Regions from separate parts of the Pedococcus sp. P2_A3 genome, predicted to be linked through region 1. Evidence: predicted binding sites of a transcription regulator. Region 1 holds the regulator's gene; each other region holds the start of a gene.
What was found. The regulator Rex, encoded in region 1, represses fermentation and respiration genes when NADH is low (regulators of the CRP and FNR family bind a similar motif). The targets are predictions, from matches to a motif close to CTTGTGAANNNNTTCACAAG.
Positions count from the first base shown of each region.

Region 2: AC1DX8_RS18715 (geranylgeranyl reductase family protein) is a predicted target of Rex. The motif match lies at 1,620-1,639, and genes of this name have one in related genera.
Region 3: edd (phosphogluconate dehydratase) is a predicted target of Rex. The motif match lies at 1,304-1,323, and genes of this name have one in related genera.

Region 1 is NZ_JBFUCW010000017.1:3,682-6,951, forward strand. It holds gene hemC (hydroxymethylbilane synthase) at 1-122, opposite strand, end outside; gene AC1DX8_RS14180 (glutamyl-tRNA reductase) at 119-1,429, opposite strand; gene AC1DX8_RS14185 (redox-sensing transcriptional repressor Rex) at 1,426-2,148, opposite strand; gene AC1DX8_RS14190 (glutaredoxin family protein) at 2,282-2,545, opposite strand; gene AC1DX8_RS14195 (HAD family hydrolase) at 2,714-3,270, shown strand, end outside.
Region 2 is NZ_JBFUCW010000028.1:40,710-43,979, forward strand. It holds gene AC1DX8_RS18710 (NADH-quinone oxidoreductase subunit A) at 1-164, opposite strand, end outside; gene AC1DX8_RS18715 (geranylgeranyl reductase family protein) at 274-1,605, opposite strand; gene AC1DX8_RS18720 (demethylmenaquinone methyltransferase) at 1,756-2,448, opposite strand; gene AC1DX8_RS18725 (isochorismate synthase) at 2,525-3,270, shown strand, end outside.
Region 3 is NZ_JBFUCW010000022.1:7,839-11,108, reverse strand. It holds gene AC1DX8_RS16445 (hypothetical protein) at 1-373, opposite strand, end outside; gene pdxH (pyridoxamine 5'-phosphate oxidase) at 431-1,171, shown strand; gene edd (phosphogluconate dehydratase) at 1,384-3,270, shown strand, end outside.

The DNA.
Region 1 (3,270 bases):
AGCTCGACGGCGTGACCCCGAGCGCGAAGCAGGTCGGCCACCCAGGTCGACTGGGTGGTCGCGAGCGCACTGCGCCGGGTGCCCAGGCGCAGGCTCAGCGGGGTGGCGGCAGGGGCGTTCACGGCATACCTCCCCGCTCGGGCGGCGGGACGGATGCCGTGGCGGCCTCGCCGGGGCGCAGGTCGAACAGCTCGCGCAGGGCCTCGGCGTAGTCGGCCCCCTGGCCGCCCACGGCGCGCTCCTTCACCCGGATGGTCGGGGTGTGCAGCAGCTTCTCGACGATGCGGTGCACCGCGAGCTGCACCTCGGCGCGCGCGACGTCGTCGAGGTCGGGCAGCCGCTGGTCGAGGCGGGTCAGCTCGCCGGCGACGACGTCGGCGGCGTGCGAGCGCAGGGCTGCGACCGTCGGCGCGACGCTCTCCGCGGCGCGGGAGGTGAGGTATGCCGCGACCTCACCGATGACGAGGTCGGCCACCTCGCTCACCTGCGGCGGGGTCTGCCCACCGGACAGCTCCTCCCCGAGGGCACCCAGGCCGGCGAGGGTCACCCCGCTGAGGGAGGCGACCTCGGGGGCGACGTCGTGGGGCAGGGCGAGGTCGATGTACGCCTGCGGGCGACCGGCCCGGGCCACCTGCGCGTCACCGGCGGTCGTGAGGTCGACGACCACGCCGGTCGACCCGGTGCAGGAGATCACCACGTCGGCGCCCGCGAGGGCGGCGGGCAGGTCGTGGAGGGGGCGGGCGGTGGCGCCGGTGCGCTCGGCCAGCCGCGCCGCCTTGGCGAGGGTGCGGTTGAGGATGGTGAGGCCGGCAGCGCCGCGGCGGGCCACGGTGGTCGCGGCGAGCGAGCTCATGCCTCCCGCACCGACGACGAGCACCTGGAGGTCGGCCAAGGGGCCCAGCTCGCGCTCGGCCCGGGCCAGCCCGGCCTCGACCAGCGAGACGCTGACGGCGTCGATGCCGGTCTCGGTGTGGGCCCGCTTGCCCACCCGGAGCGCTTGCTGGAAGAGGGTGTTGAGGGCCGGCCCGGCGTGCCCGGACTTCTGCGACTCGCGCAGCGCGGTGCGCATCTGGCCGAGGATCTGGGCCTCCCCCACCGCCATCGAGTCGAGCCCGCAGGCGACCGTGAAGGCGTGGGCGATGGCGCGGTCCTCGTAGTGGACGTACAGGTGCTCCCGCAGCTCGTCACGGGAGACGCCGGTCACCTCGGTGAGCGCGTCGGCGATGTCGGTGACGGCGCCGTGGAAGGTCGCCGACTCGGCGTAGACCTCGGTGCGGTTGCACGTGGAGACGACGATCGCCTCGGTGAGGTTCTCGCGACCGGTCAGGCTGGCCGACAAGGCGCGGCGGCCGGCGGCGTCGAGGGTCATCGCCTCGAGGAGCGGCAGCGGCGCCGTGTGGTGGGACAGGCCCAGGATCACCAGGCTCATCGACCCACCACGCTGTCGATGGGCTGGGGGTCGACGGCATCGAGCCCGACGGCGCCGAGCGCGCCACCGGCCGCGAGCGCCTTGCGCTGCTCGTGGAAGGCGAGGATCTGCAGCTCGGTGGAGAGGTCGACCTTGCGGACGTCGACGTCGTCGGGCACGACGAGCACGCACGGGGCGAAGTTGAGGATGGAGCGGACCCCGGCGGCCACGAGCTGGTCGCACACGTCCTGGGCGGAGGCGGCCGGGGTGGCGATCACGCCGATGGCCAGCCCCTGCTCGGCGACCAGCTCGTCGAGGACGGTCATGGGCTGCACGGTGATGCCGGCGATCTCCTGGCCGAGCAGGCCGGCGTCCTGGTCGAGGAGCGCCACGACACGGAACCCCCGCGTGGCGAACCCGCTGTAGGCCGCGAGCGCGTGACCGAGGTTCCCCATGCCGACGATGGCGACGGGCCAGTCCTGGGTCAGGCCGAGCTCACGGCTGATCTGGTAGGCGAGGTGGTCCACCTCGTAGCCCACCCCCCGTACGCCGTAGGAGCCGAGGTGGGACAGGTCCTTGCGGAGCTTCGCGCTGCGCACCCCTGCCGCGGAGGCCAGCTCCTCGGAGGACACCGACGTGATCCCGCGTTCCGCCAGGCCGGTCAGGGCACGGAGGTACTCGGGTAGCCGTGCGACCGTGGCGTCGGGAATACCCCGACGGGCGCTCGGGTCGGCAGACACAGTCTTTTCCGGCTCCTTCTCATCACTGGCAGTCCGCGCCTGGCTGGGGCGGACGGGAGCCTCTGCAGATTACGCTTTTGTGAACGGATGCACAAAGTCACAAGCAGCCGTCTCGTCGGGGGCGTGAGCCGCGTCACTTCGAGCGTGCCAGGGCCGCCCGCAGGCGGGCTTCGTCGACCCGCCAGTAGTCGTGCTGGCGCCCGTCGACGAAGGTCACCGGGATCTGCTCCCAGTACTGCTCCTTCAGGGCCGGGTCGTCCTCGATCGAGAGCTCCTCCCAGCCCACGCCGAGCTCGGCGGCCACCCGGACGATGACGTCGCGGGCGTCCTCGCACAGGTGGCAGCCCGGCTTGCTGACCAGCGTGATGCGCACGGCGGGAGCGGGGGCTTCAGGCACCCCCCGAGCGTATGCCGTGTCCGCGGCACACCGAACACGTCCCCGCGCGCTGTGCTCGGCCGCGGCGCGAGGTGGGGGAGGGGGAAGGGCGCGGATGGAGGCGCTGTGCCGTGCCCCACCCTCAGGGGCACTGCAGAGCCGGCCGGGCACGGTCCTAGGCTGGCCGCCATGACCGATCGGGCGAGCGACCTGGACCAGGCCATCGCCGTGCCGCGCGACCCGACGGCAGCAGCCTTCTTCGACGTCGACAACACCGTGATGCGGGGCGCAAGCATCTGGCACCTCGCCCTCGGGCTCTATCGCCGCGACTTCTTCACCGCCCGTGACGTGGGCGCGATGGCCTGGAAGCAGCTGCGCTTCGCGGCCCTGGGCGAGAGCCTCGCGCACGTCGAGAAGATCCGCGAGCAGGCGCTCGGCTTCATCGCCGGGCACTCGGTGGCCGAGATCGGCGTGATCGGCGAGGAGATCTTCGACGAGGTCATGCAGGACAAGATCTGGCCCGGCACCCGCGCCCTGACCCGCATGCACCTCGACGAGGGCCAGGAGGTCTGGCTCGTCACCGCGACCCCCGTGGAGGTCGCGCAGGTGATCGCCGACCGCCTCGGGCTCACCGGCGCGCTGGGCACCGTGGCCGAGTCCGTCGACGGCATCTACACCGGCAGGCTCGCCGGCGAGCCGCTGCACGGCGCGGCCAAGGCCGCGGCGATCGAGACCCTGGCCCGCGA
Region 2 (3,270 bases), on a different contig from region 1:
CCGCCCGCAGCCTGCGGCGTGGGCTCGATGCCGCACTCGTAGGCGTCGAGCTTGGCGCGGTTGTAGCGCTTGGGGCCGGAGACCGCTGCGGCGCCGACCGAGAAGACGGCGAACCCGCCACCGATGGCCAAGAGGAAAAGCAACGGGACGTAGGGGTTGCTCATCGCCGTGCCACTCCCTTTCTGTCGTCGCTGCGGTTGTGAGGTGTGTCGCCGGTCACATGCTGGCGGTGCGGCCCAATCCTAGGGGCGCCGCCACAGAATGCACGCCGGGTCATGCGTCCGGCGCCATCTTCGACAGCGCGGTGATGAGGCGGTCCGACGCGTCGCCACCGTGGGGCTCGGCGAGGTTGGCCATCACCTTCAGGAGGAACTTCATCAAGGTGGTCCTTGGCAGGCCGTACTTGGTCGCCAGCCGCATGACCTCGGGGTTGCCGATCATCTTCGCGAAGTAGCGCCCCAAGGTGTAGTAGCCACCGAGGGCGTCGGCCATGACCTTCGGGTAGGACTGCAGGACCCGCTCGCGCTGCGCGTCGGTGCCGCGGGCGAACGCCTGCGCGATCACCTCGGCGGCGAGGCGCCCGGACTCCATGGCGTAGGCGATGCCTTCGCCGTTGAACGGGTTGACCATGCCGCCCGCGTCACCGACGAGGAGGAGGCCGTTGTCGTAGTGCGGCTGCCGGTTGAAGCCCATCGGCAGGGCGGCCCCGCGGATCGGGCCGACCATCGTCTCCTCGTTGTAGGTCCAGTCCTCGGGCATCGTCGCGACCCAGCGACGCATGACGTCCTTGTAGTCGGTCTTGCCGAAGGCGCTGGAGGTGTTGAGGATGCCGAGGCCGACGTTGGAGGTGCCGTCGCCGACACCGAAGATCCAGCCGTAACCGGGCAGGAGGACCTTCTTGCCGTTGTCGTCGGTGGACCACAGCTCGAGCCAGGACTCGAGGTAGTCGTCGTCGTGGCGGGGGCTCGTGTAGTAGGTGCGCACGGCCACGCCCATCGGGCGGTCCTCACGCTTCTCGCGGCCCATCGACAGCGACAGCCTCGAGGAGTTGCCGTCCGCGGCGACGACCAGCGGCGCGGCATACCGGAGCTCGGGGCCGGTCGAACGGCCCTTGTCGTCCACCGCCTTGGCGGTGACGCCGACGATCGAGCCCTTGGCGTCGAGGATCGGGCCGGTCACGTTGGTGGACTCGCGCAGGCGCGCGCCGTGCTTCACCGCGTGCTTGGCCAGGATGTCGTCGAAGTCCTGGCGGGTGCGCACCAGGCCGTACGGCGGGAAGCTCGCGAGGTCGGGCCACGGCAGGGACAGCCGCATGCCACCGCCGATGATCCGCAGACCGTGGTTCTTGATCCAGCCGTCCTCCTCGGGCGTGGGGATGCCGAGGGTGATGAGCTCCTTGACCGCGCGCGGGGTGAGCCCGTCGCCGCAGACCTTCTCGCGGGGGAAGGCCGTCTTCTCGAGGACCATGACGTCCAGCCCCGCCATGGCGAGGTACGCCGCGGTGGCCGACCCCGCAGGACCGGCACCGACGACGATCACGTCGGCGGTCTCCGTGGGTGCGCCGGCGCCGGGGGCTCCGGTGGCCTCGCTGATGGTGTCTGTCACGCCTGCCTCACACGCTTGTGAACGTCTTCACGAACTACCTCGGGGGAGTCTATTCCCGACCGGCCGCCGGGTCACCAGTAAGGCGAGCCTTACCCCAGCGACGGGTCGTGGGTGCCAGCCCGCGGCCGGGCGCGTGCTGGCCCACACGACTCAGGGTTTGGTCGCCCGGTGCAGGGCCACGATGCCACCCGTCAGGTTGCGCCAGCCCACCTCACCCCACCCGGCGGCGGCGATCCGCTCCCCCAGCTCACGCTGCGCCGGCCACGCCTGGATCGACTCGGCGAGGTAGACGTACGACTCGGGGTTGCTGCTGACCTTGCGCGCGATCGGGGGCAGCGAGCGCATGAGGTACTCGGAGTAGACCTTGCGGAAGGCGCCGTTGACCGGCTGGCTGAACTCGCACACCACGAGCCGTCCACCCGGCCGGGTGACGCGGAGGAACTCGCCGAGCGCCTGCTCGACGCTCGCGACGTTGCGCAGGCCGAACGACATGGTCACGGCGTCGAAGCTGTTGTCCGCGAAGGGCAAGCGCATCGCGTCGGCCGCCGTGAACCCCAGGTCGGGACGACGACGGTTGCCGACCCGGAGCATCCCGAGCGAGAAGTCGGCCGGCACCACGTTGACGCCGTGGGCGGCGAACGGCTCGCTGCTCGTGCCGGTGCCGGCGGCGATGTCGAGCACGGTCTCGCCGCGTTGCGCGTCGACCGCCTTGAGGACAGCCCGCCGCCAGAGGCGGTCCTGGCCCAGCGACAGGACGTCGTTCGTCAGGTCGTACTTCCCGGCCACGTCGTCGAACATCGCGGCGACGTCACGGGGGTCCTTGTCGAGGCTGGCGCGGGTCATGGCGTCATCCTCCCATCCGACCCCGCGGCCACCTCCCGCGGCTGCCCGGGGGTCGCGCCGTAGGCTTTCCCCCGACATGACCAGCCTCCCCACGCCCCAACAGGCGGGCCGACCGCAGGGTTCGCCCGTGGTCGCCCGCACCGTGGCCCTGCACGACCCCGGCACGCTGCTGGGCCTGCTGCCGGACCGCGCCGACCCCACGGAGCTGTTCAGCTGGGTGCGCCGTGGTGAGGGCCTGGTCGGGTGGGGACGGGCGCTGGAGTTCACCGCCCACGGACCCGACCGCTTCGAGCGGGCCGAGGAGTGGTGGCGCGACGTCGTCGACCGCGCCGTGGTGCGCAACGACGTCAACCTCCCCGGGACCGGGCCGGTCGCCTTCGGCTCGATCTCGTATGCCGCGGACTCCCCTGCCGGGGCGACCCTCGTCGTACCGGAGGTGGTGGTCGGGTCGCGGGACGGCCAGTGGTGGGTGACCACCATCGGCACCGGCGCGGAGCTGCCCACGCCCGTGGTGCCCCAGCAGTCCGAGCCGCGCGAGCCCGCAGGCGTGCGCTTCGCCGACGGAGCGCTCGCGCCGGCCGAGTGGGCGGGGGCGGTCGGGCGCGCGGTCGAGCGGATCACCGGTGGCAGCCTCGACAAGGTGGTGCTCGCCCGTGACCTGCAGGTCAGCGCCGAGGCGCCGATCGACCCGCGCTGGCTGCTCGCCCGGCTCGCCGAGCGCTACGACACCACGTGGGTCTTCGCCGTCGACGGCCTCGTGGGCGCGACCCCCGAGATGCTGGTGCGGCTCGAGAAGGGCCTGGTCACCTCCCGCGTCCTGGC
Region 3 (3,270 bases), on a different contig from region 1:
GGAGCTCCTTGAGGCGCGCCGCGGGGGTGGGGACGTCGGCCGGGCGCACCCGGGTGGCCAGGTCGCTGTTGGCGATCAGCTCGGCGATGGGCGTCGTGGAGGTGGGGTGCGCGGCGATCGGGTCGTCGCCCGAGAACACCACCCACACGGGCTCGCTGTGGTCGGCGCGCGGGTCGAACGTCTTGAGCACCGTGCCCTCGCGCACCGTTGCTGCGTGCTCGATCGCGCGGCGACGGGCCTTCTGCCGGTCGAGGGCGGTCTGGGCGGCCTTCATCGCCGGCTCCTTGGCCTGCTGCGCCAGCACCACGACGTGGGGACCGTACTTGACGCCCCACTTCACGAGGTTGCCGACTGCCTTGCCCTTGCTGGCCATGCTGCCTCCCTGACTGGTCCGACCTTCACCCTAATCTCGGACGCCTAGTCTTCGACCATGAGTGACGTGGATCGCACCGACCCCCTGAGCACCGACCCCCTGAGCACCGACCCCCTGCGCACCGACCCCCTGCGCACTGACTACGCCGGCGAGGGCATCTCCGAGGCGGAGGTGGCTGCCACTCCCTTCCAACAGGCCCGGCTCTGGGTGGACGACGCGGTCGCGCGCGCGCAGGTGCACGCCGACGTCCCCGAGCCCTACGCCATCTCGGTCGCGACCGTCGACGCCGCAGGCCGACCCAACGTGCGCACCGTGTTGATGCGGTTCTTCGACGAGCGCGGCCCTGGGTTCGTCACCGGCACCGAGTCCACGAAGGGCCTCGAGATCGCCGCGACCGGTGGCATCGCGGCCGCCCTCACCTGGCCGGCGATGTTCCGGGCGATCCGGTTCCGGGGCGTCGCCGAGCAGCTGTCGCGGGAGGAGGTCTCCGGCTACTTCGGCTCCCGGCCGTGGGCCTCGCGGATCTCCGCGTGGGCCTCGCGGCAGTCCCAGCCCATCGACGGGCGCCAGGGGCTCGAGGACGCCTACGCGAGGTATGCCGCGCAGTTCCCTGACCGCGGCGACCCCACCGACGTGCCCGTCCCCGACTTCTGGGGCGGCTACCGGGTGGTCTGCGACGAGGTCGAGTTCTGGGGAGGCCGTCGCAACCGGCTGCACGACCGGCTCGTCTTCAGCCGGGTCGCCCCGGGCTCGCTCGGCGACCCTGACGCCTGGACGCTCAGCCGCCGCCAGCCCTGACCACCCGCCCCCCTTCCTCTCCCGGTTCGATGTAAACCCGCCGGGGATCCCCAGCGGGTTTACATCGAACCGGCGCTGCTACCCGTCCGTATCCCGGAACGGTCGGCGGGAGGGTGGCGGCGTGCCCCCACACTTGTGAACTGAATCACACGCGCGCGTCAGTGTCGCCGTTCGCGCGGTCCCTTCCCCGACCGCCGACTCCGAGGAGCCTCATGGCGCCCGCCGACACCACCGCCGTTTCCCCGACCCCGCCGAGCCCCGCGATCCACCCGGTCGTGGCCGACGTCACCGCCCGGGTGACCGACCGCAGCCGGGCCAGCCGCACGGCATACCTCCAGCGGCTCTCGCGCGCAGCCTCCGAGCTGAGCCTGCGCCCGGCCCGCACCGACCTCGGCTGCTCCAACCTCGCGCACGCCGTCGCGGCGTGTGGCGGCAGCGACCGCACGACGATGGCCGCCGACACCGGGGTCAGCCTCGGCATCATCACGTCCTACAACGACATGCTCTCGGCCCACGCGCCGTTCGAGCACTACCCCGCGGCCATGAAGCAGACCGCACGCGAGGTCGGCGCGGTCGCCCGGGTGGCCGGTGGCGTGCCCGCCATGTGCGACGGCATCACCCAGGGCCGGGCCGGCATGGAGCTCAGCCTGTTCAGCCGCGACGTCATCGCGATGTCGACGGTCATCGCGCTGAGCCACGACGTGTTCGACGGCGTGCTCATGCTCGGCGTCTGCGACAAGATCGTGCCCGGTCTGGTGGCGGGGGCGCTGGCCTTCGGCCACCTGCCGACCGCCCTCGTGCCGGCCGGCCCGATGGCGTCGGGTCGCTCCAACGCCGAGAAGGCCGAGACCCGCAAGGCGTATGCCGCCGGCGAGGTCGGGCGCGACGAGCTGCTCGAGAGCGAGGTGGCGTCCTACCACTCGCCGGGCACCTGCACCTTCTACGGCACCGCCAACTCCAACCAGATGCTCATGGACGTGATGGGTCTGCACCTGCCGGGTGCGGCCTTCGTGCACCCCGATGACCCGTTGCGTGCCGCCCTCACTGCGGCGACCACCGAGCGGGTCGCCGAGATCGCCGCCTCCGACGCGTCGTACGGCATCGGCCAGGTCGTCGACGAGAAGGCGATCGTCAACGGTGTCGTCGCCCTCCTCGCCACCGGCGGCTCGGCCAACCACACCATGCACCTCATCTCCATGGCTGCCGCAGCAGGCATCGACCTGACGTGGGAGGACTTCGACGACCTCTCGACGGCCATCCCGTCCGTCGCCCGGATCTACCCCAACGGTCCCGCCGACGTGAACCACTTCCACGCCGCCGGCGGCACGGCGTTCCTCGTGCGCACGCTCCTCGACCACGGGCTGCTCCACGAGGACGTCCTGACCCTCGCCGGTCCCGGGCTGCGGCGCTACACCCAGCGCCCGGTGCTGGTTGACGGTCGGCTCGAGTTCGTCGACGCCGCAGCGGAGTCGGGCGACCCGGCAGTGCTGCGTGCGGCCGACGACCCCTTCACCGTGGACGGTGGTCTGCGGGTGCTCGGCGGCACCCTGGGCCACGCCGTCATCAAGGTCTCGGCGGTCGCGGAGGAGCACCGCGTCATCGAGGCGCCGGCCCGGGTCTTCACCGACCAGGTGGGCTTCCTCCAGGCGTTCTCCCGGCGCGAGCTCGACCGCGACGTCGTGGTCGTCATCCGCGAGCAGGGCCCGTCGGCCAACGGCATGCCCGAGCTGCACGCCCTCACCCCCTCGCTCGGCGTGCTCCAGAAGCGCGGGTATGCCGTGGCGCTGGTCACCGACGGCCGCATGAGCGGGGCGTCGGGCGCCATCCCGGCCGCCATCCACGTGACCCCCGAGTCGGTGCACGCCGGGCCGATCGCCAAGCTCCAGGACGGCGACGTCGTGCGGGTCGACTCGCTGACCGGCCGCCTCGACGTGCTCGTCGACGAGGAGGAGTTCGCCGCCCGGCTGCCCTCACCGCGCGTCAGCGAGGAGGGCATCGGCACCGGCCGTGAGCTGTTCGCCGCGATGCGCGGCGCGGTCGGCCGCGCCGACGAGGGAGCCCACGTCTTCGGCAGCCTCGGACGGCTGTGGGAGAAGGCC